Regions from separate parts of the Thalassospira sp. ABL2_045 genome, predicted to be linked through region 2. Evidence: riboswitches for the same ligand, from Rfam matches in the RefSeq annotation. Region 2 holds a riboswitch; the other holds the start of a gene.
What was found. Region 2 has a riboswitch for glycine ahead of ACXAIA_RS10440 (L-serine ammonia-lyase). Riboswitches for the same ligand answer to the same signal wherever they lie in the genome.

Region 1 (15,441 bases), on a different contig from region 2:
TTGCAATATATGCGCAAAAGACCTTAGAATCACTTCAACCAATGGCTAAAGCCGTTTCGTTGTAAAACGTACGGCGCTGAAGCGTCATCCGATCAACACAACGCTACGGCATCCTCGACGCCTTGCGATCCGGCCCGTTTTTCCGCCGAACACCGCACAAAAAACGGTTTTGCAAACGATTCGGCGCCTGAATTTGGCACCCAGTTATTTGCCAAAAGCAAAAATACGGACCGAACCCTTTAATTGGGCGGACTTTTCCCCAATATCACGGATAGAAATTCGGTTGGATATATCAGCTTTGCGGACTATTCTACCCACACGTATGCATTCCCGATGTTCCGTGCAAGACAGCCAGACAGGCCCTTGCCCGATGCAGACGGTACAAAGACAGAGGTTCGTCTATGGCACGCTCAGGAAGTAAAAGACTATTTACCGCAGAAATGCGGTTGCTCAACAAACTCGAAACCATGAGTGACATGGTCGCGCTGCCGACCGAAATGCCGACCGATCCGAATGGCGCTGCCGGTGGTCCCGATATTTCGAGCCTGCATACCGCGATCGAGGATCTCAAGCTTGAACTGCTTTCCGACATCCGCATGATGATCGAGGAACAGAAAAAGGCGAACAAGGCCGCCGTCCCGGACGATGATGAACAGGCCGATGCTCGCAATGAGCTCCGCCTGGTGAAAAACGAAGTCCGCGCGCTTGCCAATTCCATTCAGGAAACCAAAAAGGAAATCGCAGCCCTTTATACCGCGCCCGAAGATGACAGTGGCACGCGTATCAATATCGTGAAGGGTGAGCTTGATTCCGTCGTGGCCGCGACCGAAGACGCAACTGCCAACATCCTTGAAACCGTCGAGAAGATCGATGCGGTCGCCCATAACATTCGTTCCGCAGCACCAGACGACTATACGCAAGGGCTGGCCGACGACATTGTCGAGCTGGTGGTCAAGGTCTTTGAATCCTGTAACTTCCAGGATCTGACCGGACAGCGCATTACCAAAGTCGTCAACACCATGAAATATATCGAGGAACGCGTTACCCGCGTGATCGAGATTTGGGGCGAAGAGGACTTTGATGAATTCGACCTGCCGCCAGATCCCAAGGGCCTCGACAATCTGGACAAAACCGTCACCAAGGCACCGCAAAACGCCAACCGCGTTTCCCAAGATGAGGTTGACCAGATCTTCTCACAGGAAGAAATCGACGCGTTGTTCGATTGATCACATCGAACCTGTACAAAACACAAAAGCCTGCCGATCTGGCAGGCTTTTTCTTTGGGCCGGATACAGGACTTGGAATGCCGGGCTCAGGCGTGTCCAGCTTCGCCAGACAAAAGCTCCGGGGCAAAGCCAAGCCGCGAGAACGCCTGCTCCCACTTGTCTTCGCAATCGGTATCAAACAGAAGATCCGCATCGGCATCGACGTGAAGCCAGCCATTGGCAAGGATTTCACTTTCAAGTTGCCCACTGCGCCATCCGGCATAGCCAAGTGCCAAAATCCGGCTTTGCGGGCCTTCACCGACCGCAATCTGTTCAAGGACATCAACCGTGGCCGTTACCGACACACCGCGATCGACATGCAGGGTGGCTTCGTTCGAGAAATCGGTTGAATGCAACACAAAGCCACGGCTGCTTTCAACCGGGCCGCCGAAATGCACCTGAATGTCTTCGATGGTCGGTGCCGGGCGCGCAATGCCAAGCTGTTCAAGCAGTTCCGGGAAAGTAATGCTGTCGATCAGGCGGTTGATCACAAGCCCCATCGCACCATCTTTGTTGTGCGCACAGATATAGACCACACTTTGCGAAAAGCGCGGATCACGCATTCCCGGCATCGCGATCAAAAGCTTGCCGCCAAGATAATCGCCTGTGTCTATACCTTCACCCATATCGAAACTTTCTCTCCTGTTTCATAAAGCCTAGCGCGAATGCCCTTCCATTACCATCAAGAACCCCGGAAACCGCGATAATTTGTCGTTTGACATTTCTGCTTCCCATATAGGCCATGTAGGCAGCAAACCTGTCATGCGCCAATGAACGAGGTCGCATTTGCTCTGGATCATGCCAAGCCACACGACAGCTGTGTTAGTGATAGGACGTTCACATAGTCGTGGCTTGATTTGAACGCGGGCTCGAACTACGCCTGTTTTGTGCCACAAGTTTGGCCCACACTGCGCCAACCGCTTTTCGTGCTTAAGGAACAACACGTGCTTCGCCACCTGATCGTCCGCCTGACATGTATGTTTGCCCTCTGCCTTGCGACCATCGGCGCGACAACCGCTGCCATGGCGGCATCGGATATGGCAACCGACTGGATAGATGAGGATTTCACATCTGTTCGCCTGATCAGTGCGCAAACCGAAACCGGCGGCAAAGAAACACTGCGTCTCGGCCTTGAATATGAATTGCAGCCCGACTGGAAGATTTACTGGCGCAGTGCCGGTGATGCTGGTTTCCCGCCGCAACTGGACTGGACCGGGTCACAAAACGTTGGCGACGCAAACATACTGTGGCCTGCCCCGCATCGCTTTTCGATCTTTGGTCTGGAAACATTCGGCTACAAGGATCAGATCATCCTGCCGATTGATGTGACGATCCCTGATCTCGCACAGTCCGTATCGATCCGTCTCAATGTTGATTATCTGGTCTGTAGCGACATCTGCATTCCGGCAACGGCCAACTTCAATCTCGACATTCCGGCAGATGCCACTGACAGCACCGGCGCATCCATCACCAGCACCCATGCCCATCAGATCGAAAAATTTGTCTCGCGCGTGCCGCTTACGGGCAACGGTCTTCCCATCGATATCACAAGCCTGACCACCGCAAACTCCGGCGATCAGACCGGTCTGCGCCTTGGCATCCGCGGCCTTGATACTACTGGTGTCGCCATTGACGACATCATTATTGAAAGCGACCTTCGTGCGGGCTTTGGTCTGCCAAAACCTGCGGCCATCAACGACAACAGCGCCGATATCAAATATTTCGACATTGCTGTGATGGGATTGGCCGAAGACCAGTCGCTAAGCGACGAAGCCGTTACCGTCACGATCATTGCCGGTCCGCTATCCATCGAACAAGACCTGATCGTCGGCGCGGTCGACGCAGGCACGGTTACCACGGCATCCTCATCGGCCACGGGCGCAACCGCTGGCATGAGTTTCTGGATGATCGGCCTTTTTGCCCTCCTGGGTGGCTTGATCCTCAATGTCATGCCCTGTGTTTTGCCGGTCCTATCGATCAAGGTCATGTCGGCACTCAAGGCCCGCGAACAGGACATCAACCGGGTGCGCATCGGTTTTCTTGCCAGTGCGGCCGGGATCATCACATCCTTCTGGGTGATTGCTGCGGTTCTGGTTGGCATCAAACTGGCCGGGGGCACGATTGGCTGGGGCATTCAGTTCCAGCAGCCGCTTTTCCTGACGGTGATGACGATCATTCTTGCCCTGTTTGCGCTTAACATGTGGGGCCTGTTTGAGATTTCCGGCCCGGATCAGCTTGGCAACGCGGCCAATGATGCCATCACACGCAGCGAAAGCCACGGCCGCCATATCAGCAGCAACTTCCTGACCGGGATGTTTGCCACCTTGCTGGCCACCCCCTGCTCTGCCCCGTTCCTCGGCACGGCTGTCGGGTTTGCGCTGGCCGGAAGCGTGTTTGATATCTTCTGGATCTTCACGTTGCTTGGCATTGGTTTGGCCCTGCCCTATTTCGCCATCGCCATCCAGCCGCGCGTGGCCCATATCCTGCCCAAACCGGGGCGCTGGATGAATGGGGTCAAATTCGTTCTGGGTCTTGCCTTGGTCGGCACGGCCATCTGGCTGCTCGGCGTTTTGTCGGTCCAGATCGGCATGGGCGGTGCGATCGCGGTTGGGCTTGGCCTGATTGCGGGCGGTATTTTCATCTGGGTACGCAAGAGCACATCGAACCTCCGCCCACGCTTTGCCTTTACCGCCCTTGCCGTCGCGGGCTTTATGGTCGCCCTGTTTGCGCCAGGCTTTTCCAAGCCGCCATCATCACCCAGCACATCATCAGGCAACAGCACGCTTGCCTGGCAGACCTTTGCGCCGGAAACCATCGATACGCTTGTGGCTGATGGCAAGACCGTCGTGATTGATGTCACCGCAGAATGGTGTGTCACCTGTCAGGTCAACAAGAAGCTGGTGCTTGAAAAGCCTGATGTCAGCGCCGCACTTTCGCAGGACCGTGTCGTTCTGATGCAGGCCGACTGGACCCGCCCGGATCAACAGATTGCCGATTATCTGGCGTCCTATGGCCGCTTTGGTATTCCGTTCAACGCCGTGTTTGGCTCGGCGTCCCCCGAGGGCATCCTGCTTTCCGAATTGCTCAGCGTGGATGAGGTTCTTGGCGCGCTTGAGGATGCGAACGGATCAGCAAGCCTTGCCAGCTCGGCAGAGTGATCACATCTGATTGGGGATGCGTATTTTAACCATCCCGGTCTGCAGACAAGGCCTTCACGGGAACAAGTCCGAACATACTGACGTTAAACGTCAAGCAGATGACAGTTCTTAAAAACTCTGCGTGAATGCATTGAATGCCAAGCAGATTTGGTGTTTGATTCGGGCATGCGATCCAGCGCGCAGTCAACGGGATTGCGCCAAATAACGGAGATACCAATGACCATTTCGATCGGTTCTGAACTCCCGGAAGTTACCCTTTTCCGCGCAACCAGCGACGGCCCCGAAGCCGTCAACTCCAAGGAATTCTTCGCAGGACGCAAAGTTGTCCTGTTTGCGGTACCGGGTGCCTTTACCCCGACTTGCTCGGCAAAACATCTGCCGGGTTTTGTCGCCAAAGCCGATGAGATCAAAGCCAAAGGTGTCGACGAGATTGCCTGCCTGGCATCCAATGATGCCTTCGTGCTTCAGGCATGGGCAGATGCCGAAAACGCAGATAACGTCACCATGCTTTCGGATGGCGACCTTGCCTTTGTTGATGCGACCGGCCTTGAGCTTGATCTGACCGGGCGTGGTCTTGGCAAACGAGCCAACCGCTTTGCCATGATCGTCGAAGACGGCAAAGTCACCGATCTTGCCGTCGAAGAACCCGGCGCGTTTGACGTCTCAAGCGCCGAAGCGGTCATGGCCAAACTCTAAGGCCAGCCTACTTTTCAACATAAGTCAAAAGCGCTTAAAGCTCCGCAGCAACTGCGGAGCTTTTTGCATTCCAGATACATTGTCCGGCCACGTGATTAGCGCGGCAGCAGGACCGGTATCGGATCTTCCTTGCTGTCAAAATCGCATTCAAAGGTCGGGTTGGCATGTTTGGCAATGTAATGCACAACACCTTCCCGGAAGCTGCCCTTGATCGGCGACCAGCTCATATAAACGCCACCGCGGGCATCATATTCGCGAATGTCGGGATCACGCGCCAGCTCGGCAAAGCTGTGCCCAAGATCCTCTGTTGCGCCGGCAACAAGCCAGGACGGCTTCAAACCGCCATGCCACAGCAGATAAACACCACCCGTGCCATTCAGACCAAGCTCTGAAACGTCGTCGAGCATAAACAGTCGATAGTAATCCCCACGCGGGCTCTTTCGCCATTTGATATCTTGCGCCTTAGGCTGGCGAATAGCACCAAGAGACCAAAATCCCATACTAACCTCCAAGCACGCCAAAACACGTGCAACCGAATGTTACACGCATCCCAACTTAGCTTCTTATTCTTATAGGTAAGACTTTACCTTAACATATGTAAACGTTTGATTGACAAAAGACGCTGCACAAACGCCTGCCATTTCTCAAACGAAGAAGAGATAGCTAACGCTACTACCTTAAATCACAAGGTAAAACCAAGTATTTTTCGAGTTATTCGAACAACTTATCGATATCGTCCTGGCTGATACCCTCGCCATCAAGCTGCGGGCCGTTCAAAAGATCCGCATCTTCGGGCCGTGCTTCTTCCTCAACTTCGGGTATTGGCAGTTCGCTAAAGGCCTCTTCACCCCAGATCGAGATCATGTTGTGGACACGCTCCTCAACGAACTCAAGCGTGCTGACAACCTTGTTGATGCGCTGTCCGGTAATGTCCTGGAAGTTACAGGCTTCGAAAATCTTGGTGACGATAAAGGCAATCTGTTCGACGTGATCGGCGACAAAGTCACTTGGTGCCGAGTTTTTAAGCGTCATTGTCAGATCATCGATCTGCTCGGCAGATTCCAGAATGGTGTGGGTCGCCATCTCGGTATCCTTGACGATGGCATCAAGTTCCGAGGCAGCACTGACAAGACGGTCATCCTGCGCCTTGGGATGGCGCAACGAGGCAATCTGAACCTTGGCCTTGTGGATGTGCTCGTTCATTTCCTCGATCTGGGTGCGAATCAGTTCCAGATCATCGTGATCCGGCTCGGCAGCCCCCGGACGATTGGAATGCGTCGGGTTGCTTGTCACCGGGTCCGGCAAGGCATCCATAGGGGCATCATTTGATGCTTCTGGCGCTTCGAATGCACTTTCAGCGGCCGCTGGTGCAGCACCTGATGCCATTGCCTGACGCAATTGCGAAACTTCGCCACGCAGGGCGCGGATTTCATCAAGCACCGCCTGGGACATTCCGGCGTTATCGGTCTCACTCGTCGCTGCGGGCAGGGAAACTGGCATCGGTTCGCCTGCACCCATTCCACTTTCCAGCGTCGGGTCGAAAAAGGAATCCGACCAATCTTCAACCACACCGCCGATTCGTTCTTTAAGACGACGTTCGGCAGTGAATACTTTTTGCACGCGACGAGACATGACTGATTTCAAACCTCCGGAACGGACAGCAGTCCGACCTCTAAATCCCCAAACGCGTCTTTGATGACGTCGTTCATTACAATTCCGACAAGTATAAGGGTGCAGATTGCGACAAGTCCAATGGGTTTCAAGTCCAAGTCCTTGAAAAAGAACACCCCGGCCAGAGACCGGGGTGTTTCAAACAGCAAGGTTGCTTGGGTTATCAAGCTGTTTCAGGCTTCCAGCGCAAAACCGGCTTACGTGCAGCTGCCGTTTCATCAAGGCGTCTGCGCGGTGTCAGATACGGTGCATTCTTGAAGAATTCCGCATCACCCGACTCGGCCTTGGCAACAAGAGCCAGAATCGCATCGCAGAATTGGTCGATCGATTCCTTGGTTTCCGTCTCCGTCGGCTCGATCAGCAACGCACCATGCACGACCAGCGGGAAATACATCGTCATCGGGTGGAACCCTTCGTCGATGATTGCCTTGGCCAGATCCAGTGTCGATACACCGGTATCCCTCAGGAAGCTGTCATCAAACAGCGCTTCGTGCATGCAATAGCCCGGGAAGGCAACGCTGAGCTTGTCTTTGAGACGGGCCAGCAGATAGTTCGCATTGAGAACCGCATCACCTGATGCCTGACGCAGGCCATCCGCACCGTGGCTTTTCATATAGGTCAGCGCACGAATGAACATGCCCATCTGACCATGGAAACCTTTCAGACGCCCAAATGGCTGCATGCCATCGTCTTCGTCTGCAGTTTCGACCAGATGGAAACCGTCGCCCTTTTTGACGACATAGGGGATCGGGGCAAACGGGGCCAGTACGTCGGAAAAGACGACCGGTCCGGAACCCGGGCCACCACCGCCATGCGGGGTCGAGAAGGTCTTGTGCAGGTTGATATGCATCGCATCAATGCCAAGATCTGCCGGGCGTACGCGACCGACAATGGCGTTGAAGTTCGCACCATCGCAATAGAAATACCCGCCCGCTTCATGCACCAGATCGGCAATCTTGCGCACATCACGTTCAAACAGACCGCACGTGTTCGGGTTGGTCAGCATGATCCCCGCCACATCATCGCCAAGCTTGGCTTCGAATGCAGCCAGATCAACACGGCCATCCTCGGTTGCCGGGATCGAATCAACCGTAAAACCACAGGCGGCTGCCGTGGCCGGGTTGGTCCCGTGGGCAGATTCCGGCACCAGAACGCGACGACGGTTTTCACCGCGCGCATCAAGGGCCGCACGAATGGCCATCATGCCGCAAAGCTCACCCTGTGCGCCCGCTGCCGGGGACATGGAAACAGCCGGCATGCCGGTCAAAACCAGAAGCCAGTGCGCACAGCTGTTGATCAATTCCAGCGCGCCTTGAACGGTGCTTGCGGGCTGCATCGGATGCAGATCGGCAAGACCGGGCAGACGCGCGACCTTTTCATTCAGTCGCGGGTTATGCTTCATCGTGCACGAACCAAGCGGGAAGAAACCGGCATCAATGCCATAGTTCTTCTGCGACAGGCGCGTGAAATGACGCACGACTTGCGGCTCGGACAGGCCCGGAAGGCCAACGTCGCTGTCACGATCAAGACCGCCAAGACGGGTTTTCGTGCCTGCCGGTTCGGGCAGATCAACACCGGTGCGGCCGGGCTGGCCCTGTTCAAAGATCAGTTGTTCTTCAATAACAAGGCCGCGGTTGCCGGTATGGGTTGTAAAGGTCATGCCAGCGCCTCCTTCAATGCGGCCGCAAGGGCCGCGATATCCGCATCCGTGTTGGTTTCGGTCACTGCCACCAACAGGTAGTTATCCAGATCCGTTCGGTTCGGATACAGACGCGACAACGGCACACCCGCCAGAACACCCTTGGCAACCAGTGCCTCGACGACTTCAAAAGCAGGTTTGGTCAGCTTGACCGTGAACTCGTTAAAGAAGCTGTCATTGACCACCGATGACCCATCAACAGCATCAATCGCATCGGCTGTTTTGCAGGCATTTTCATGGTTCAAGGTTGCCAGACGGCGATAACCATCTTCGCCAAGCAGGCTCATATGCACCGTAAAGGCCAACGAACACAGACCGGAATTGGTACAGATGTTCGAGGTCGCCTTTTCACGACGGATATGCTGTTCACGGGTCGAAAGTGTCAGAACAAAGCCACGCTTGCCGTCCTGATCAACCGTCTCGCCACACAGACGACCGGGCATCTGACGCACCAGTTTCTGGGTGGTGGCAAACAGACCGACATACGGTCCACCATAGTTCAGCGCATTACCGATCGACTGGCCTTCACCGCAAACGATATCGGCCCCGAAGCTGCCCGGTGATTTGACCGCACCAAAGGCAACCGCCTCGGTAAAGACCACGACCAGAAGCGCCCCCTTGGCATGGCAAAGTTCAGCCAGTTTGGTGTGATCCTGAATACGACCAAACACATCCGGGTACTGCACAACCACACAAGCCGTCTGATCATCGATCAGATCGTCAAATTCTTCGGCCGTTGCCTGGTGCTCGGGATGCCCATCACGCCCGGCGACTTCGGTATCGCTGTACTGGCAATAGGTTTCCGTCACTTCGCGGTAATGCGGATGCAGACCACCGGACAGAACCGCCTTTTTACGACGGGTCGCGCGGCATGCCATCAGCACCGCCTCGGCACAGGACGTTGCACCATCCCACATCGAGGCATTGGCAACATTCATCCCGGTGATCGAGGCAACCTGGGTCTGGAATTCAAACAGATACTGCAACGTTCCCTGTGCGATTTCCGGCTGATACGGGGTATAGGCGGTCAGGAACTCACCGCGCTGGATCACGTAATCAACCGTGGCCGGCACATGGTGGCGATAGGCACCAGCCCCCAGGAAACTGGGCACGCTGGACGCCCCCATGTTTTTCCCGGCAAGGGCCAGCATATCGCGTTCGACCTGCATTTCGCCAAGGTGGGATGGCAATTCAACAGGCTTATCGAGCAACGCGCCGTCAGGCACATCACCGTAAAGTTCATCAACTGATGCAGCCCCGATGGTGTCAAGCATCGCAGCGCGATCAGCGCGTGTCAGTGGGAGATAGCGCATGCTTAAAGACCTTCGACGAAGTCTTTGTAGGCTGCCTCATCCATCAGCGCATCAAGCTGGGATTCATCAGCAAGGGACATTTTAAAGAACCAGCCTTCGGATTCCGGGGCTTCGTTGACCAGTGCCGGATTGGCATCAAGTTCTTCGTTGATTTCAACAATCTCACCATCAAGCGGGGCATAGACGTCGCTGGCGGCCTTGACCGATTCAACCACGGCTGCGTCGCCGTCCTTGGTCAGCTTTTTGCCAACTTCCGGCAGCTCGACATAAACAATGTCACCCAGCGACTGCTGCGCGTAATCGGTGATGCCAACGGTCGCAACACCATCTTCGAACTCGATCCACTCATGTTCTTGCGAAAATTTCTTTGTCATTTCCCTTTGTCCCTCTTGATCAATTCAATGCCAATGCGGCGTCGCCGCGCTCTCAAAATTTCGGATACTCAACCGCGGAAATAGCGATGCGGTGCAAACGGAAGTTCAACCACCTCGGCCGGGCGGGCCTTGCCGCGCACCATCAGGTCGATCTTGGTTCCCGGTTTGGAAAACTCGATCGCAACATAGCCCATTGCGATCGGACCATCGACGGTCGGGCCAAACCCGCCTGACGTGATCTCGCCAATCTCTTCGCCGTCTGCATTCAAAATCTGGGTATGTTCGCGGGCCGGGGCCTTGCCTTCGGGCTTGATGCCGACACGCTTGCGATCCGCACCATTTTCAAGCTGATCGAGGATCACGTCAGATCCCTTGAACCCGCCTTCGGCCCGGCGACGCTTGTTGATGATCCAGTTCAGATCACCTTCCACCGGGGTCGTGGTGGTGTCGATGTCATTGCCATACAGGCACAGACCGGCTTCCAGACGCAGCGAATCACGCGCGCCAAGGCCAATCGCCTCAACTTCGTCCTCGGCCAGCAATTTACGTGCAAGCGTTTCGGCATCCGCATTGGGCACCGAAATCTCATAACCGTCTTCACCGGTATAGCCTGAACGGGTCACAAAGCACGGGACGCCTGCGATCTCGATTTCGGCAAAGCTCATGAATTTCAGATCAGTAACCGCAGGCGCAAACCGTGCCAGCACCTTGGCCGCATCCGAGCCCTGCAGCGCCATCAGCGCGCGATCATCGATTTCTTCAAGGGATACGCCATCGCCAAGATTGGCGCGCATATGAACAATATCGTCATCCTTGCAAGCCGCATTGATCACCAGGAACAGGCTGTCACCCGCATTGGTAATCATCAGATCGTCAAGGATTGTGCCATCGTCCTGGGTGAATGCGGAATAACGCGTGCGACCGGGCTTGAGGATCGCAATATCACCGGGCACAAGCTTTTCAAGCTCTGCCACGCGGTTTTCGCCGGTCAGGCGCACCTGCCCCATATGCGAGACATCAAACAGGCCAGCCTTTGCACGGGTATGAAGATGTTCGCCCTTCACACCAAGCGGGTATTGAACCGGCATGGCATAGCCCGCAAACGGCACCATTTTGGCACCGAGTTCAACATGCAGGTCATAAAGGGCTGTTTTTAGCAGTTCGGTCTGTTGATCCACTCTTCCTTCTCCGGGACAATCGTTGCGAAACATAGCCGACCACTGGCCAACCACATTCCCCCTCTGTCTCGGAGCCTGAAAGAATCACAGCCAATGGCTAAACCGGTCTGCTTACATCTTCGGCGAGGTGCGTTTTGATCAGGCTGATCACAGCACCTGCTTTCCAGAGTCCCATCTCCGCGCGGTCCTGTTGCCTGAGAGTTTCCGGGGTGGTTGCTCCTTCGGCGTCCGCATATCCATAAGGACTGCGGCCTCTCCCACGGGGATCATTTGGGTGTGTTTCTATTGTACGGGTTTCCGCGCAAACCGACCAGCCCCTATTTTCCCAAAAGGGGCTATCGACCGGCCCGAAACGCCAAAACTTCCCGATAAATCAATCGGTTCCGAAGCGGCGATTATATTCCAGTTGCTCCGCGCTCAGCTGGAAACCGAGATAGATTTCATAATCCGGACCCGTCCAGACATCATCGAGCGGCACCGAAAGTGTCACCTGCTCATCGCGGATCCGCGCCATGTTCAGATTGTCGGCAAAGGCCATATTGATGTTGAACACCGACTTCTGGATGAAGTTGCCATTCGGGTCGCGGAGCGCAACGAAATATTCGAACTGCACAGTACGATTTTGCGCCGCCGGTCCAAGTTCGGCAGTGATGATCGGGCTGATGATGACATCAAGTTCCTTGTCATCCAGATCATAGCCGCAGTCACCGATATAACCGGTAAATTCCGCCTCAACGATCACATCGGTCAGATCGCGGCCACCGCCACTGAACTCGACCAGCTTCGCCGTATCCTTTGGCAGATAGGCGGCCGGGCAAACCGGTACGGGCTGTTCTTCGAACGGGTTTCCGCCGCCGCACGCACTTAGCAATCCGCCAAGCGAGACCATACCAAATGCAAAAACGCGCCGAAGTCCGTTACCGATTGTCATCCAAGCCTCTATCAAACCAAATGTTTTCAGGCCTGTGTCTTATCCGAACGGCCCGCGCGCAGTCTATTCCCTCACGGGTGTCGGCACAACCCGCTTCAACGGGTCGCGGGAATAGAAAAGGTCAAATTTCCGGCCACAACACGCGGCCCTTTTGCCGCAGAGTCATTGCACCACATGATCAGGCGGGTTATGTAACGACAATGTTTGAAAAATGCGTCGGGAACGCCCGCACGCGATTGGGAAAGCCGGACCTGTATCATGTCTGACAAAGCCAGCCTTCAGATCGTTCTCGCCAACCCGCGCGGTTTTTGCGCCGGGGTCGATCGCGCCATCGAGATCGTCGAAAAGGCGCTCGAAAAATATGGTGCGCCGGTCTATGTCCGCCACGAAATCGTCCATAACAAATTCGTGGTCAATCGCCTGCGAGACATGGGTGCGGTTTTTGTCGACGAACTCGATGCCGTTCCGGACGGGGTTCCGGTGATCTTTTCTGCCCATGGCGTACCGAAATCCGTGCCCGAGGCCGCCGAAACCCGCAAGCTTGAATATCTTGATGCGACCTGCCCGCTGGTCTCGAAAGTCCATCGCGGTGCCGAACGTCATCATGCAGATGGCAAGCATATCCTTCTGATTGGTCATGCCGGCCACCCTGAAGTGATCGGCACCATGGGCCAGTTGCCACTGGGCAGCATGACGCTTGTCGAAACCGAACAAGACGCCGAAACCATCAAAATTTCGGATCCGGACAATCTGGCCTTCGTGACCCAGACAACCTTGTCGCTTGATGACACCGCCAAGATCATCGAAATCCTGCAACGGCGCTTCCCGTCAATCTCGGTCCCGAAAAAAGAAGACATCTGCTACGCGACAACCAACCGTCAGCACGCGGTCAAACTGATCGCCGAAAAGGCCGATGCCATTCTGGTTCTGGGCGCGCCGAATTCCTCGAACTCCAATCGACTGGTCGAAGTCGCCAAGCGCGAAGGCTGCATGCGCTCTGTTCTGGTTGAACGCGCCAAGGAAATCGACTGGTCTGAGCTTGAAGGCATCAAAATCCTTGGCATCACGGCCGGCGCATCCGCCCCGGAAGTTCTGGTCGAAGAAGTTATCGATGCCTGCCGGGAACGCTATGATGTGACGGTCGAAACCATCACGCTCACCGACGAGAACGTCACTTTTAAACTACCGCGCCAGCTTGCCAGCTAACTGCTTACTTTCAGATCAGGACGACAATAAAGCCCATGGCCGTCTATACCGATGTTTCAGACGAGGATATCGCCCGTTTCGTTGCCGAATACGATATCGGTGAAGTGGTTTCTTTCAAGGGCATTGCCGAAGGTGTCGAAAACACCAACTTCCTGCTTCAGACCAGCATCGCGCCCTTTATCCTGACGCTCTATGAGAAGCGGGTAAACCCGGATGATCTGCCGTTTTACCTCGGCCTGATGGATCATCTGTCGGCCAAGGGACTGAACTGCCCGACCCCGATCCATGGCAAGGACGGCGTGGCACTTCGTGAACTCTGTGGTCGCCCGGCTGCCATCACCTCATTCCTGCAGGGCATGTCTCCGCGCCGTATTCAGCCGCACCACTGTGCCGGGCTTGGCGCAGCACTGGCCGAACTGCATACGGCCGGGTCGGATTTCGAAATGCATCTGCCCAACGCGCTAAGTGTCGCGGGCTGGCGCAATCTGTTTGAAAGCTGTCAAGAACACGCCAATGACGAGCTCCCCGGGCTGGGGGATCTGATCGCGGACGAGCTTGATTTTCTCGAAGCCAACTGGCCGCACGAATTGCCCAAGGGGGTTATTCATGCCGATCTGTTTCCCGACAATGTTTTCTTCTTCCCGGGCAAGGAAGAGGTATCTGGCCTGATTGACTTCTATTTCGCCTGTAATGATCTGTTTGGCTATGACATCGCGATTTGCATGAATGCCTGGTGCTTTGAACCCGACAACAGCTTTAACGTCACCAAGGCCAAGAACCTGCTGTCGCATTACAGCAAGGTGCGCCCGATCTCGGATGCCGAAAAGGCGGCCCTGCCGATTCTTGCCCGTGGTGCCAGCCTGCGCTTCCTGCTGACCCGCCTTTATGACTGGGTCAACACGCCGAAAGATGCGCTGGTCACGCCGAAAAACCCGCGTGAATACATCAACAAATTGCGCTTCCACCAACGTGTGGATAACGCAGCGGCCTATGGCCTTGATTAAGGCAGACGGTCAGGGACACCTCAACATGACTTCAGATAATGGCGGCGATAACCGCGTCGAGATTTACACAGACGGCGCATGCAGCGGCAATCCCGGCCCCGGTGGCTGGGGGGCGATTCTGCGCTTCAAGGGCGTTGAAAAGGAAATGTCGGGCGGTGATCCCGAAACCACCAACAATCGCATGGAAATGATGGCCGCCATCAGCGCGCTCGAGGCCCTTAAACGCCCGTGCGTGATCGATATTTACACCGACAGCAGCTATGTGCGCGACGGTATTACCAAGTGGATTTTCGGTTGGCAGAAACGCGGCTGGAAAACGGCGGATAAAAAGCCGGTAAAAAACGTGGAACTGTGGCAACGTTTGCTGCAAGCCCTTGAACCACATCAGGTTGAGTGGCACTGGGTCAAGGGTCATGCCGGACATCCAGAAAACGAAAGATGTGACGAACTCGCACGCCTTGCCGTTCCGCGGTAACGAAATTTTTGCAGATATTCACTATAAATGGTTGAAGCTGAATGACTTCGCCCCAAGATAGATAAGCTTGCGGGCGAGAGTTGTTTATTTGCTAAATTAACGAAATCGAACTTGCGTTTTCATTAAGTTGCGGTTTGACTTGAGACTAATTTAAGGGGAGTTGGCACCCATACGAACGTCGAGTACAGTATATTCGACTAGCCCAAAGTAGGTGCCAGGGAGAGAACGCTTGTCGCGCGGATCGTACGGGTTTTTACAACGAAAGTCCTTGAGCAGTCGGCTGCTGTTTATTGCATTGCCGCTTGTATCGCTGTTCTCGTTGGCGCTTTTCGTTGTCTTTGGCTATGTCAGCTACAAGGTGCTGCGCGATGATCTGAACGGCAAAGTCGAACAGACTGCCGATATTAACGCCCGCGTTCTGGCCACCCCATTCTGGTATCTTGACGTCGACAACATCGAATCAGCGCTCAA
Region 2 (15,441 bases):
TCGCGGTAAAACAAAACCGATGCCGCCCCGAAATTCCGGGTCCGGCGCGACAATAGGTCATCACCGGCCGGTGGGTGGCCGATGGACGTTTTGCCATCATAGGCATTCATATCAAGGATGGGGCGCGCAGGTTTCATTTCGCACTCTCGACGGTGAGATAATCCTGCGCCATTTGCAGGGTTCCGGCGGTAAAGTCCGTGCCCATCTCCTGCGCGGTCGGTGTTTCCGGATGACTTGCGATCCACGCGGTCAAAAGCAAACGCCGCAGCATGACAAAACTATCCAGCATTGCCGCGTCAGCAGCCGAAAACGGCGCGACAGTTCGGTACCCTTCAATCCATGCTTCTTTCAGGGCCGGGACAATCGGATCAAGCTCGATAAAGCTGATTGCGGCAGCAAAGTCATAGCCAAACCAGCCAAAGCCGCAATCATCGAAATCGATCACACCCAGCCGATCACCATCGACCAGAAGGTTCGCCAAACGCAAATCAGCATGGATCAGGCCATAGCGATCATTGCCCATGCCAAAGGCGGCCAGTTTCTGATCAAGATGCACACAAAGCCGTTCAAGCAAGGTCAAGCCATCTTCATCAAGACCGGGGGCCGCGCGCCAATCCCCCCAATGCGGATTGGCCCCAAGCGTGGTGTCAAACGTCCAGCTTTTGCGCACGAAATTGACCGAGCGCGTCCATTGCCGCGCATGTCCATGCAAACGTGCACTGATCGCGCCCAACTTGAAAAAGCCATCGACCAATGCTTCATCGGCAGAAGGTTCTTCGCCGCTCATGAAATCAAAGGCAACCACATGGCGGTTGCCCCCGTCCTGATCAAATTCGGCGACCAATGATCCGTCACTACGCAGGCGCGGCTTGGGAGTATCGACGATATCACTGGCACGCAGGGCATTGATCCAGGCCAGCTCAGATTCGATTTCCGCCCGCGTGTGATAACCCGGCCGATGCACCCGCAAGATCAGCTTTGCGTCACTATCGGGATCGGTCGCGAGAAAAGTCGCATTCTCCGACACGGTCAAAAGCGACACATCGGTATTCACGCCCATCCCCCAACCGGGCAGGACCGATTCCGCGCCCTTTTTCAGGACATCAATCATGTTGTCATCGTAAATGCCGCCCAACCGATGCCTCCTGTCGCTTTCTGCTGGCCGTGCAAAACGAGTTGTCGCGCCGTTTCGGGGCCGTCTCCCTGCCATTTTGTGAATAATGCGGCACAAAATGTGTAACTTGCAACATTTTTTGTTGCATCACGGAATATTTCGCCCAATCATCAAGGAAACATAACGCAGCACACAATCAGGGAACCGGCAATCCGCAGCACAGAACACATCTAGCACAGGCGCATTGCCCAATGACTTCACGAAAGGATCGACCATGCTTACTTCGATTTCCGGCAAAAGCGTCATCGTCACCGGTGGCTCAAAGGGCATTGGCAAGGGCATTGCCATGGTATTTGCCAGCAAGGGCGCAAATGTCATGATTGCCGCCCGCACCGAAAAGGACGCGGCAGCCACCGTCGATGAAATCAAGGCCGCCGGGGGCACCGGTGACAAGTTCCTGTGTGATGTGTCGGATTTCGATCAGGTAAGCGCGTTGGCTGACTACACCGCAAGGACCTTTGGCGGGATTGATATCCTGTGCGCCAATGCCGGTATCTTCCCGCAGATCAAGATGGTTGATATGACCGCCGATGATTGGGATCAGGTGATGTCGACCAACCTCAAAAGCAGCTTCCTGTGCGTGAAGGCCTGCATCCCCTATTTCGAAAAAACCGGCAAGGGCCGCGTGGTGATTACATCCTCGATCACCGGGCCAGTGACGGGCTATCCGGGCTGGTCGCATTACGGCGCATCAAAGGCCGGTCAGCTTGGCTTTATCAAGACGGCGGCCATGGAACTGTCACGCTATAACACGACGATCAATGCCGTCATGCCCGGCAATATCATGACAGAGGGGCTGGCGGACCTGGGTCAGGAATATCTTGATTCCATGGCGAACTCGATCCCGCTCAAACGTCTGGGCAGTGTCGAAGATATCGCCAACGCCGCCCTGTTCTTTGCATCCGATGAAGCGGCCTATATCACCGGCCAGCAAATCGTCGTCGATGGCGGTCAGATCCTGCCGGAATCGCTTGAGGCACTTGAAGAGATTTAAGCAGCTACCCTTAAGAGAACTTTCAATGCGATCTCAAAGTAATATTCTTCTCAGAAGAAACAACACTTGGGGGTTGCAATGTTCCGCCGGATTTCGGTACGCCTTTGGTTAGCTTTGTCGACAGTTCTGGTGATTTCGGGGTGTGCTGGAAGTCAGGTAAACTATTCCCCACCGGACCTTTCCAGTTCGTTAGGCACAAACGAGATCACGATAGAAGCAGACTTCGAAGCTGTGTGGGATGAATATGTAAAAGAACTCTCCCAAAGTTTCTTCGTAATCAATAACATCTCTAAAGAGAGTAGGATTATCAACGTCTCGTTTTCAGCCAATGACCCGACAAAATATGTCGAATGCGGCACTACAACGATTACGTCCAAGCACCCTGCTCGCGGAACCCAAACGTTTACCTATCCTGTTGCGGGTAGCTCCAGTCATTGGCTTGGCGTCGAAGGCACAAATCACATAGTAGATCGAGTAAGGCAAACTAGCCTTGAAGGACGAGCAAACATTTATATTGCCCCACTGAATTCGTCTCAGACTCTCATGCGGGCTAATGCTAGCTATGTGTTGAACATTCAAGTGAAGATAACCGGGGTCACCGCTTACCATCAGGAAATGAATAGCTCTCAAGTATCCTTTTCCACGCAAGAGCAGGGTGCTGGAGCCGATGGGATCACATGCAAGAGTAAAGGCGTCTTCGAAGAAGCACTATTAGACCTAGCTACTCTCTGAAAACGCCCAAGCTCCGTGCCTAGTCAAACGAAACACCCTATGCCAAACCGTACTGGCTGCGTACGACGCCGGAATTGTATCGCTCGGACGCCAACAGGCGGGGCTTAAGCCCCCCGGCGTCACGCCCGAACAGCGATATCCCGTCCCCCAGCACTTCCGGGATCGTAAAGATATCCAACTGATCAGCAAACCCGCCAAACAGGAACTGTGTCACCACACTGCCGCCGCCAACGACCCAGATGTCGCCATCCCCGGTTCGGCGGTCGCGCAGCTGATCGACCAGTTCGATGATGCTGCCACCATAGGCCTCTGTATTAGCGGGCCGGTCACGGGGCAGATCGCGCGATGTCAGAACGATTGTGCGACGGGCCTCATAGGGCCAGTCGCCAAATTCCATCACCTGATCAAAGGTGTTTCGCCCGATGATCAACGTGCCAACGGAGTCCAGAAAGTCATCAAAGCCGAATTCGGCCGGGTCATATTCACCCAACCAGTCCACCGCACCATTGGCGCGCGCAATGAAGCCATCCAGACTGACCGCGATATAAATGCGGAACAGTTTTTTGCTCATGTCTATGTCCAACCGATATTGGGGTCTTTGCCCCTATTTTTAATCGGCAAATCATAGCAAAACACCAACCACAAGTCGCAAGAAACAATCGCAGCAAACCGGGTCATTTCCATGACACATGCGAAAAAGCCCGGCTTTCTGCCCTATTCTTAAGAATTGGGTTTAGCACTCAACCACGTTGACATTGACCGCAAGGCCGCCCTGACTGGTTTCCTTGTACTTGCTTTGCATGTCGAGTCCCGTCTGGCGCATGGTTTCGATCACCTTGTCCAGCGACACGGTATGTTGCCCGTCACCGCGCAATGCCAGACGTGCGGCATTGATCGCCTTGACCGCGCCCATGGTGTTGCGCTCGATGCACGGCACCTGCACCAGACCGCCGATCGGATCGCATGTCAGGCCAAGGTTATGCTCCATGCCGATCTCGGCGGCGTTTTCAACCTGCTCGGGCGTGCCGCCCAGAACCGCACACAGCGCACCGGCCGCCATCGAGCAGGCTACGCCGACCTCCCCCTGACAACCGACTTCAGCGGCCGAGATCGAGGCACGCTTTTTATAGATCGACCCGATGGCCGCTGCGGTCAGAAGGAATTCACGGATATTGTGCTGATTGGCGTTGGCGCCGAACTTTTCGTAATAGCGCAGAACCGCCGGAATAACCCCCGCAGCACCATTGGTCGGCGCAGTCACAACCCGGCCACCTGCTGCGTTTTCTTCGTTGACCGCAAGCGCATAAAGATTGACCCAATCAATCACGGTCAGCGGATCACGCAGGCCTGCTTCGGGCTTTTCAGTCAGTTCCTTATAAAGGTTTGATGCCCGGCGCTTGACGTTCAGTCCGCCTGGCAAAATGCCATCGGTGCGAATGCCGCGATCAATGCAGCTCATCATCGCGTCATGGACACGATCAACAAAGGCGATGGTTTCTTCCGGGCTGCGCCAGCTTTGCTCGTTCTCCATCATGATTTCCGCAATCGAGCGACCTTCGCGCTTGCAGATTTCCATCAGCTCATCGGCCGAGGAAAACGGAAATGGCAGGGTGATGTTATCGCCGGAATATTCCGCACCGTGGTCGTCGCTCGATACGATAAAGCCACCCCCGACCGAGAAATATTCCTGGGTGTGGATTTTCACGCCATCGCGGTCAAAGGCGGTAATGCGCATGCCGTTGGGATGCTGCGGCAGAGTTTCGGTGAAATGAAACACCAGATTGGTATCGCGGTTAAACGCCACCGGATACTGCCCATAAAGCTGCAACAGGCTGGTTTCATCAATCGCCGTGACCGTTGGCACGATGTCGTCGGGATCGATATTGCGCGGGCGTTTGCCATTCAGCCCCATGATGACAGCGGTATCGGTGGCGTGCCCCTTGCCGGTCAGGGCAAGCGAGCCATACAGATCCACCACGACACTGCCGGTATTTTGCAAAAGATTGCATGCTTCGAGTTCAAGGCAGAAACGATATCCCGCGCGCATCGGGCCAACCGTATGCGAACTCGATGGGCCGATGCCAATGGTGTAAAGGTCGACAACCGACAGGTTAACGTCATGTTGGGAATTGTCTTGCGATCCCGAAGAGGGATCGGTTGCGGGATTTGTCATCAAGGGCCTCCTTCACGGCTCAGTAAAGCGCTTGTTTTCGCGCTGTTTACGAACCGGTGTTTTTGCCCCCTCTGTCCCTTGACCTGAGATTATCTGCCACCGTCCGATAAATATCGGGCAACTGGCGTTCATCCTTCGGTGGAAACCATATCGCGTCTTCTCCCTGACGCTTTTTGGTTTCTCTCTCCAGAGCCTCTATCCGTGACGGTCCATCTGCCTGAGAGTGTTTATGAGGCATTGCTCCTTCGGCGCCGCACATCATGCAAATCGCGTGATATCCGAACTCTCCCGTCACGGTGCGAAATGGCATTTCTGCCACCTCAGAGGTTCACCGTCAGATTGAACACTATCTGCGTCTTTAGACACTGTCAAAAGAACTGGTTTGCATCTGCAAAATTTTCTGCGGCGGATGCTGTTAAGCACCGGCAATCGTGCTAAATTGCCCGTGTAATTCATGTACCTGTTGTGCGCGAAGGTAGACCCACCCTGCCCGCATGACGGGATTGATGGCGAAATATCCCCTAAGTCACCATATTTACGGGACATTCAGCCTTTTCCTTTATCTGTGGGGTTATGAACGTGACTGACAAGAATTCCGTAAAGCGCCCGCGCCCTGTGGTGCTGTGCATTCTGGACGGCTGGGGGTATCGCGAAGAAAGCAAGAACAACGCTGTTGCGCTTGCCAACACGCCTGTCTGGGATGACCTTTACGCCAACAATCCGACCGGGTTCCTCAAGGCCTGCGGTCTGGATGTCGGCCTGCCCAAAGGTCAGATGGGCAACTCGGAAGTCGGTCACATGAACCTCGGTGCCGGCCGCGTGGTCATGCAGGAACTGCCCAAAATTGACGAGGCGGTCAAAACCGGCACCATCGCCGAAACCGACACCGTCAAAAAGATCATCGCCAAGCTGTCCGATTCCAACGGCGTTTGCCACATTGCCGGTCTTCTGTCCGAAGGCGGGGTGCATTCCCATCAGGTACATATGGCAGCCCTTGCCAAAATCATCGCCGGTGCAGGCGTGCCGGTGAAAATCCACGCCTATCTTGATGGCCGTGACACGCCGCCGAAAAGTGCCCCCAAGTTCCTTGAGAAATTCCGCACCCTGATCGGCGATGCCAATGTTGAAATCGCGACGGTTACGGGCCGCTATTATGCGATGGACCGCGACAATCGCTGGGAACGTGTCAGCCAGGCCTATTTCACCATGGTTCAGGGCGCGAACTATGCCGATGGCCGCACAGCCGAAAGTGCCGAGGCCGCGATTGCCGATGCCTATGGCTCTGACACCACCGACGAATTCGTTCTGCCGACCGTGATTGGCGATTACGCCGGTATGCAGGATGGCGACGGTCTTTTGATGACCAATTTCCGAGCTGACCGGGCGCGTGAAATCCTCGCCGCCCTTTGTGCGCCGGACTTTGACGGCTTTGATCGCGGCACGCCGGTAAACTTCGCCGTGCAGGCCGGGATGGTCGAATATTCGTCCGAACATGCAAAATACATGGATGCGATCTATCCGCCGCAGACCCTGCCAAACATCTTTGGCGAAGTGGTTTCCAAGGCCGGCATGAAGCAGCTGCGCATCGCCGAAACTGAAAAATACCCGCACGTGTCGTTCTTCTTTAACGGCGGCGAAGAACAGGTATTTGAGGGCGAGGACCGCATTCTGGTCGCATCCCCCAAGGTCGCGACCTATGACCTGCAGCCGGAAATGTCCGCACCGGAAGTGACCGAAAAGCTGGTCGCGGCCATCAAGGCGGAAAAATACGACACCATCATCCTGAACTTCGCCAACCCGGACATGGTCGGCCATAGCGGCATCCTTGAAGCCGCCATGAAGGCGGCCGAGGCGGTTGATACCTGCCTTGGCAAGGTGATTGACGCGATCAAATCGGTCGGTGGCGTTGCCTTTGTCACCGCTGATCACGGCAATTGCGAAGTGATGGTTGATCCGGAAACCGGCGAACCGCACACGGCACATACGCTTAATCTCGTTCCGACCATCCTTGTTAACGCTCCGGAAGGGGTAACATTGGAAGATGGCCGTTTGGCCGATGTCGCACCGACCTTGCTGCAATTGCTGGGCGTGCCACAACCGGCCGAGATGACCGGCAAACCCTTGCTTAAGGGCCTGAAACAGAATGACGCGCTTCTTGCGAGCTAAATCAGTCTCGAAGATCGCCCTGTTTGCGCTGACCGCATTTGCGGTGCTGTTTGCGAACGGGGCAGCGCCGTCTTTTGCCCAATCGCTGCAAAAGGTTGATCAGCAGCTTGATCAACTTGAAAGCCAGCTTTCCGAACAGCAAAAACAGGAAGAATTCCTGTCGCGCAAATCGCGTGAACTTTGGACCGAGGAACAAGCCCTTCAGTCCGAGGCGATTTCAGTCGCCAGACGCACCCAGCGCCTTGAAACCACTTTGACCGATCTCGAAGATCAGCTTGAAACGCTTGAAGCGCGCGAAAAAACCGCTGCCACCAGCCTTGAAGACAAGGCCGGGCAATATGCCCGCATCCTGATGGCCCTGCAGCGCCTGTCGACCACCCCGCCCGAAGCCGTGATTGCCCTGCCGACATCACCGCAAGATACCCTGCGCTCTGCCGTATTGCTCAAGGCCGCCTTGCCCGGGGTCGAGCAACATGCACGTGATCTGCGCAAGGAACTGACAGAAATCGCAACGCTACGCGAAGACATCCGCGAACGGCGAAGTGATGTCGCCAGTGCGACCGATGAATTGCAGCAGGAACGCGCATCCCTTGCTGCCCTGCTTGATGAAAAGCGCCGCCTGCGTGCCCAGACAGAAGCCGAAGCCGAAGAAGCTGCCAAGGCGGTCAGCCTGCTTGCCGATGAGGCCAAATCACTGGGCGAGCTTTTGCGCAATCTGCAAAACCGCGCCGAAGGCCTGCCGATGCCGCGCGCACGTCCTGAAATGCGCGCAACTGTAAGCACCGAACCGGATGCCGATATGCTGGGCGCAACAACGATTGCGAAAAACACACCCCCGCCACCGCCCGAGAGCAAGACTGAGCCAGTAAGCAGTGCTCCGAGCAACGCCAACGACGGCAATGACGAAGAAGAATTCGCCGTTGGCAGTTCAATTACCCTGGCGCAAGGCAACCTCAGGATGCCTGCCAGTGGTAAAGTGGTTACACTTTTTGGTGAAAAATCGCGCGGTCCGGATGGCTTGACCGTCAACCGATCCAAGGGAATTGAGATCAGCACCCGCGCAAATGCGCAGGTTGTCTCACCTTTTGACGGCAAAGTTGTCTTTGCCGGCCCCTTCCGCGGGTACGGCCGCCTCTTGATTATCGAACACGGCGAAGGATACCATAGCCTTATCGCCGGTTTTGATCGGCTCGACAGTGTGGTAGGACAATATCTGTTGGCGGGCGAACCTGTTGGTATTATGGGTGAAACTTCGCCAAAACTATATCTGGAGATGCGCCAGGACGGGGAAGCAATCAATCCGCTTCCATGGCTGGCCTCGAAAAACGGCAAGGTAAGTGGATGAAAACCTCACGATTGGCAGTACTCGCACTCGCGACCGGCATGACTTTCGGCCTTGCGTCGCCAGTTTTGGCGCAATCTTCAACCTCCTCGGCGGAGACCTATCGCCTGCTTAATCTGTTCGGCGACGTGTTCGAACAGGTCAAAGGCAAATATGTCGAAGATGTCGATGACAAACAACTGATCGAAGCCGCCATCAACGGCATGCTGACATCGCTTGATCCGCATTCCTCCTATCTGAACATGGATAATTTCGAGGAAATGCAGGTCGATACCCGCGGTGAATTCGGCGGCCTTGGCATCGAAGTCACGATGGAAGATGGCTTTGTCAAAGTCATCGCACCGATCTATGACACGCCAGCCGAAAAGGCCGGCCTGCAGCCGGGCGACTTCATCACCCACATCGACGGCACCGCCATTCGCGGCATGACGCTTAATGATGCGGTCGAGATGATGCGCGGCAAGGTCAATACCGACATTGTCCTGACCATCATCCGCAAGGGGGAACAGACCCCGTTTGACGTCACTCTGACCCGGGCCGTGATCAAGATCCAGTCGGTGCGTGCCGAACCAAAAGACGATGTTGGCTATATCCGTATCACCAAATTCAACGAACAGACCTTTAGCGGCCTGCAGCGCGCCATTGGCGACATGCGCGAAGACATCGGCCCAGAAATCAAGGGTCTGGTGATCGACTTGCGCAACAACCCGGGCGGTCTTCTTGATCAGGCGATTTCGGTATCAGACGCCTTCCTTGATAAGGGCGAGATCGTCTCGACCCGTCCGCGCGACACCCAGAACACCGAACGCTACAACGCGCGCACCGGTGACCTTAGCAAAGGTCTGCCGATCGTGGTTCTGATCAATGATGGCTCTGCCTCGGCGTCCGAAATTGTCGCAGGCGCGCTTCAGGATCACCGCCGTGCGGTCATTATGGGCACGCGCAGCTTCGGCAAGGGATCGGTTCAGACCATCCTGCCAATGCCGGGCAACGTCGCCCTTCGCCTGACCACGGCGCGCTATTACACGCCGTCAGGCAAATCAATTCAGGAAGTGGGCATCGTGCCGGACATCATCGTTCCGCAGGCACGTGTCGAAAGCATCGAGGCCGACACCCGTCGTTCAGAAGCATCCCTTAGCGGGGCGCTTCGCAACGAGGACGAAGGCATCACCGATGCGGAACAGGATGCAAATTCCCGCCGTGACGAGGCCGAACAGCTGGCGATTGATGACTATCAGCTGTCACGTGCGCTTGACATGATCCGGGGTATTTCCCTGTTTGGCCCACGTCCGAATGGATAAGGGTGGGCCCGGCATCGTGAGAGACTGACTGTTCGTGTTCAGGAAAATCCTAAATTCCTTGCCGTTCCGAAAAAAGAAGAACGGCGACATCGACGGGGAAATGGCCGATGATCTGGCCGAAGACCTTGGCGAGGGGATGACTGACGCCGACGAAGATGAAGACGACGTCAATCTTGATGACCTGCCCTTTGACGAACTGCCGATAGAAGTCCAGTTCAAACGACTGCCAAAGCGCCCGAAATCACGGCGCAGCTGGCTGTCGAAAATGCTGATCATTACGCTTTTCCTGTCACCATTTGGTGCAACCGCTGTGGCGATGATCCCGATTCTGGATCCTGAAACCGGTTGGCGGCTTTTCCATACCGGCGGACCTGAATCGACGATGACTGTTCCGGGTACGGAGCGCGAACTGCAAGAAGAAATCGCACGCGGCGTTCAGGATGTTCAGGATCGCGACCGCGCCGCACAGGAAGCCGCCAACGGCGAAAATGGCGACGGCCAGTCTGCCGAAGACATCGCAGGCGACCTTGATGGCGTATCCGATCTGATCGGCACCCCGGGCGCGGACGGCACCAATGGCAATGATGCCCCGACCCCCGAAGAACTCGCCGCCCTGATCGAAGAAGAAGGGTCGCTTGACGAACCGATCGAACCCGATCCGCTGCGCCCGGCGCCGCTGCCGGGCCTTGACGAAGAAGGCAGTTTTGGCCGCATCCCGCGTATTGGCGATGATGGCACAACGCCATTTGATGCCTATAAGCGCCCGTTTGAACTGCCCGAAGACACACCTGTCGTCGCCGTGATGCTGACCGGTGTCGGCCTAAACGAACAGCGTACCGAAACGGCGATCAATGATCTGCCGCTTAACATTTCGCTAGCGATTTCGCCCTATGCCCGCGATCTGCAAACGGTTGCCCGCGAAGCGCGCGCCATGGGCCATGAAGTCTTCCTTGAACTTCCGATGGAACCGGCCGACTTCCCGCTTTCCGACCCCGGCCCGCGCGCACTTTTGACATCCCTGTCCGAGGGTGAAAACCTTGTCCGGCTTGAATGGCTTCTGGCGCGTTTCCCAGGATATGCCGGACTGGTCAGCCGTCAGGGTTCGAAATTTGGCAGCCTTGATAGCGCCATTCGCCCGGTGATCGAATTCATCTCGCGCACGGGGCTGATGTATGTCGAAGGATCGGGCAGCGGTGTGGCCAGCTATGGCGCCCAATTGGCGGCAAATGCCGACACCCCAAATGCGATTGGCAATGTGATCATTGATGAAACGCCAAGCCGCCGCCAGATCGACAGCCGCCTGGCCGAATTGGTCGAGATGGCCAAACGCACCGGTGTTGCCGTCGGGATTGCCCAATCCTATCCGGTCACGATCCAGCGTCTGCGCAACTGGGCCTTCCGCCTGCGCCGTCAGGGTGTGGTTCTTGTCCCGGTCAGTGCGGTTACCGGTCAGCAAGTTACACCGCAATCCGCTGACGAGGCCGAAGCCGCCCGCCTTGAAGCCGAGGAACGCGAACGCGAAGTCATGGCCGAGCAGGCAGCCCAAGAAGAAAACGCAGAACCCGCCAACACAATCGAGAACGAGTGACAGATGCCGGACCACCCGGCCCGTCCGTCAGGAGAAATCATGGCAAAGAAGTCCGATAAACCCAAAAAGACGGAAACCGTTACCCCCGATAAAGTCACGGCTGACGATCTTCCCTATCGACCGTGTGTCGGCATTGCCCTGTTTAACGCTGACGGCCTGGTGTGGATGGGCAACCGGTTCAGGTTTGAAGGCGCATGGCAATTGCCACAGGGCGGCATTGATGATGGTGAAACCCCGGTTGAGGCCGCCATGCGCGAACTCGAAGAAGAAATCGGCACCAACAAGGCCGAAATCGTTGCCGAAACACCAAGCTGGCTGACCTATGACTTGCCAGAACATCTGATTGGCAAAGCGTTCAAGGGCAAGTATCGCGGCCAGAAGCAAAAATGGTTTGCCATGCGCTTCACCGGCAAGGACAAGCACATCAATATTGATGTGCCGCATCCGGAGTTTGATAGCTGGCGCTGGAATGATCTGGCGACCCTGCCGGACCTGATCGTGCCGTTCAAAAGGCCGGTTTATTTGCAAATTGCGGCCGAATTTCATGATGTACCGCAAAGAATTCGTGAAATGGGTCGGGCATAAAACGATGTTTGCGGCTTGATCGCTGCACAGTTTTCGCTACATTTTGCTTATTATAACTCACATTCGGCTTAGAGGAGTTCCAGCATGGGTATGGATCGGTTGATCTTTGGTGTTCTGACCATCGTGGTCGGTCTGTTTGGCCTGTTTTATGCGTCAGGTTCGCACGACGGCTATTCCTACTTCGTCGGCCTTACGATGTTCATTGGCGCCGTGCTGTTCATGTTCCATCTGATCAAAGGCCATTATGACCAGCTCGAAGCAGCTGATCACTAATCGCTGACGGAATGTGACAGGACCTCTGGTCCGGTTTGCTGCGCCCCGTTCTCTGGTTCGGGGCGCAAGTCTTTGGGGTTTCGTCACCTCAATGCTTCAAACGACCCCCGAAACGCGATAAGAGTTTCCCATGAGCAATACACATTGGGACCCTGCCCGTTACGGTTTGTTCGGCAATGAGCGCCTGCGACCGGCCATCGATCTGATTTCACGTTTGCCCAAATCGGCAAACGGGTTTTCCCCCCGTCACATTGTCGATCTAGGCTGCGGCCCGGGATCGGTGACCGCCGTTCTTGCCGATGCCTATGGCGCGGGCACAGCGGACGGACCCGGCATCGTTGGGGTCGATTCCTCAGACGAGATGCTTGAAACCGCGCGCAAGCGCGATGAAAACATCACCTGGCAAAAGGCCGACATTGCTGACTGGCAGCCCGATGAACCGGTTGATCTTTTGTTTTCGAATGCGGCCCTTCATTGGGTGCCCGATCATTCGAAACTGTTTCCCCGTCTTCTTGAGCATATCCGCCCCGGCGGTATCATCGCCATTCAGGTGCCCAACAATTTCCTGGCACCCAGCCACCAATTGATCGGCGAAACCGGCATGGACTGGCGCAAGGAAGTGGCGGCCGCCATGCATGCTGCACGCATCATGCGCCCTGGTGATTATTTTGATGTGCTCGCACCGGCCTGTGACGACATCGATCTGTGGCAAACCCAGTATTGCCATGTCCTGACGGGTCCGGATGCGGTCTATAACTGGACCAGTTCGACCATCCTGCGGCCGGTCATGGCCGCCCTGCCCGATGACGAAGCGCGCGCGACCTTTACCAAGAAATACAAGGAACGCCTTAATCAGGTTTATCCGTCCCGCGATGACGGACGCACCCTGTTTCCGTTCAACCGATTGTTCATGATCGCGCGCAAAAAATCCGCATAACGATCAAAGTCAGAACCAGACATCCCTGACAAGGAGCACCGCATGGCCGACTTTCGCGAACATTTCGTCAAATGCTGCGGGTATGAGGTCCATGTCAGGGCATGGGGCGATCCGGCCAACCGGCCGCTTTTGATGATGCACGGGCTTGCACGTCTGGCGGATGACTTTGATCATGTCGCGCCACATTTCACCGACAAATATTATGTGCTGTGCCCATCGATGATCGGGCGTGGTTTCTCTGGCTGGGCCAGTAATCCGGATACGGAATACACCGTGCCTTTCTATGTCGCACAGATGTTTGAACTGCTTGATCATTTCAACATCGATACCTGCGACTGGATTGGCACATCGATGGGCGGGTTGATTGGCCTTTATGCCACGACCGAGGTCGCCGGGCGGATCGAACGGCTGGTTCTCAATGACATCGGACCGGAACTTGACCCCGATGCCGTTGCCCGCATCAAATCCTATGTCGGGGCGTCACCGGAATTTGAAACCATCGACGAAGTCGAACAGCTTGTCCGGCTTGTTTATGCCTCTTTCGGGGTAGCCGATGACGCGACCTGGTCCTTTTTGGCATCGCGATCGGTTCGCCGTCTGCCGAATGGCAATTTCATGATGCATTACGACCCGGAAGTCATGCGGGTCTTTGCCGAACACATTGATAAGTTTGATGCTTGGGCCGAATTCGACGCCCTGCCCTGCCCGGTCATGTTAATCAGTGGCGAGAAATCCGACCTGATTCCCAAACCGATTGTTGATAAGATGAAGCAGAAAAAACCGGAAATGCCGGTTTTTGCAGTGGCGAACTGCGGGCACGCTCCCCACTTAAATGATAAAGCGCAAATCGACGCAATTCGGGACTTTCTGAGCATGAGCACATCCTGACCGGCCAAAGCCCGGTCACAAGCAGGATATCTTCACGCCATAAAATCCCGTCCGTCATAAATCCGATGATGTTTTGCCGCGCGCCAAGAACGCGGCACGGGTTGGACGGTTGTTGGTTGGGAGCGACAAAATCACACCATTCAAGCGTCCGGGACGAGACGCAGTCTGGCTGTTGCCTCGATTTTTGTGGTTGCTCAATCACCTGTGGGAACAGGCGACATGACAAAGCTGCAGTGGTTAAATTGGGTAAAAAGACACCGGACCCTGACGTTTCTGACGGCCTTGCTTTTGGCAGGTCTGGCGCAGAACCCTTCTGTATGGGCGCAAACGCTTGAAAATGTGCCGCCATCAAAAACCGGGATGCAGCTGGTGCCGGGTGGCTCGGCCTTTGGTCCCGGCGGCATTTCATCAACACTCCCGCCCGGCTTTGATCAGGGACTGACCCCGTCTTCCCGCTATGGCATTGCGTTGGCACCCACGCCAAGCGATCCGCATAATCCTTCGCAATACTGGCTTGAATTCGGCGGCGCGCCGCGCGCTGATCACGGCATGAATGCCCAGATCGGGCTTGGCTATTCGCCGTCCCCCGATCTTGGTTTTACCGTGGGGCCGTTCCTTGATCTTGATGCCGCAACCCCGGGCACGATCGGCATTTACCAGACCGATCGGTTTGGGGCCCAACGCCGCGTCCGTCCGGGTATCAATCTAACCGGTGTGGGTGATGCCCATGATGCCGGACTTGCCGGATCGCTATCCTATATGCCGCTTGAAGATATCTGGATTGGATTACACGGGTCGGTTTCGCGCGATTTGACGCCCCGCAATCCGGAAGACGGTCTGCTTGATGGCATTGATGCGATGCTGGGACTGACGGCAAGCTATCGGATCGAATTCTGATCTTGCGCGGGCCGGGCAGTCCTGTATGACTGTTTGAAAGGAAACCCAAGGGGACATTCAGACGCGCATGAGCCATTCGCTTCCACCAGAACATGCTGTGCTTGGCGCACCATTTGATGCCTGTAACGATCTGGCCGCGGCGAAAAACGCCAATCTTTATCGTGCGGCCATGCGCCTTGGCCCGGAACGTCAGCGATTCTTTCTGGCTGCCTATGCCTCGATGCGCGTGATTGACGATATCGTCGATGACGGTTTCCTTGAGCTTCCCGACGCCCAGCGCGATGCCGAACGTGAAGACGTCCTTGAAACCGTGCATCAATGGCAGGCCCAGGTCATGGCGGCCAAGGCCGATATGGACAATCCAATGCCCGAAGGCGGGCCGTTGACCGGT

Region 1: another riboswitch for glycine. It lies ahead of gcvT (glycine cleavage system aminomethyltransferase GcvT); the one in region 2 lies ahead of ACXAIA_RS10440 (L-serine ammonia-lyase).

Annotation. Positions count from the first base shown of each region.
Region 1 is NZ_JBSWYV010000001.1:864,676-880,116, reverse strand. Features, by position in the region: gene ACXAIA_RS03975 (hypothetical protein) at 402-1,226, shown strand; gene ACXAIA_RS03970 (YqgE/AlgH family protein) at 1,313-1,891, opposite strand; gene ACXAIA_RS03965 (protein-disulfide reductase DsbD family protein) at 2,210-4,423, shown strand; gene ACXAIA_RS03960 (redoxin family protein) at 4,640-5,119, shown strand; gene ACXAIA_RS03955 (hypothetical protein) at 5,215-5,619, opposite strand; gene ACXAIA_RS03950 (protein phosphatase CheZ) at 5,831-6,751, opposite strand; gene gcvPB (aminomethyl-transferring glycine dehydrogenase subunit GcvPB) at 6,954-8,450, opposite strand; gene gcvPA (aminomethyl-transferring glycine dehydrogenase subunit GcvPA) at 8,447-9,802, opposite strand; gene gcvH (glycine cleavage system protein GcvH) at 9,805-10,176, opposite strand; gene gcvT (glycine cleavage system aminomethyltransferase GcvT) at 10,245-11,387, opposite strand; glycine riboswitch at 11,416-11,523, opposite strand; glycine riboswitch at 11,527-11,624, opposite strand; gene ACXAIA_RS03925 (hypothetical protein) at 11,728-12,285, opposite strand; gene ispH (4-hydroxy-3-methylbut-2-enyl diphosphate reductase) at 12,544-13,491, shown strand; gene ACXAIA_RS03915 (homoserine kinase) at 13,527-14,495, shown strand; gene rnhA (ribonuclease HI) at 14,521-14,970, shown strand; gene ACXAIA_RS03905 (putative bifunctional diguanylate cyclase/phosphodiesterase) at 15,239-15,441, shown strand, end outside.
Region 2 is NZ_JBSWYV010000006.1:31,024-46,464, forward strand. Features, by position in the region: gene ACXAIA_RS10415 (aspartate aminotransferase family protein) at 1-137, opposite strand, end outside; gene ACXAIA_RS10420 (phosphotransferase enzyme family protein) at 134-1,135, opposite strand; gene fabG (3-oxoacyl-ACP reductase FabG) at 1,389-2,168, shown strand; gene ACXAIA_RS10430 (hypothetical protein) at 2,247-2,900, shown strand; gene ACXAIA_RS10435 (dihydrofolate reductase family protein) at 2,938-3,471, opposite strand; gene ACXAIA_RS10440 (L-serine ammonia-lyase) at 3,634-5,073, opposite strand; glycine riboswitch at 5,143-5,265, opposite strand; glycine riboswitch at 5,269-5,374, opposite strand; gene gpmI (2,3-bisphosphoglycerate-independent phosphoglycerate mutase) at 5,647-7,239, shown strand; gene ACXAIA_RS10450 (murein hydrolase activator EnvC family protein) at 7,217-8,584, shown strand; gene ACXAIA_RS10455 (S41 family peptidase) at 8,581-9,882, shown strand; gene ACXAIA_RS10460 (divergent polysaccharide deacetylase family protein) at 9,941-11,470, shown strand; gene ACXAIA_RS10465 (RNA pyrophosphohydrolase) at 11,510-12,055, shown strand; gene ACXAIA_RS10470 (hypothetical protein) at 12,140-12,328, shown strand; gene ACXAIA_RS10475 (methyltransferase domain-containing protein) at 12,459-13,265, shown strand; gene ACXAIA_RS10480 (alpha/beta fold hydrolase) at 13,308-14,153, shown strand; gene ACXAIA_RS10485 (hypothetical protein) at 14,373-15,050, shown strand; gene ACXAIA_RS10490 (squalene/phytoene synthase family protein) at 15,118-15,441, shown strand, end outside.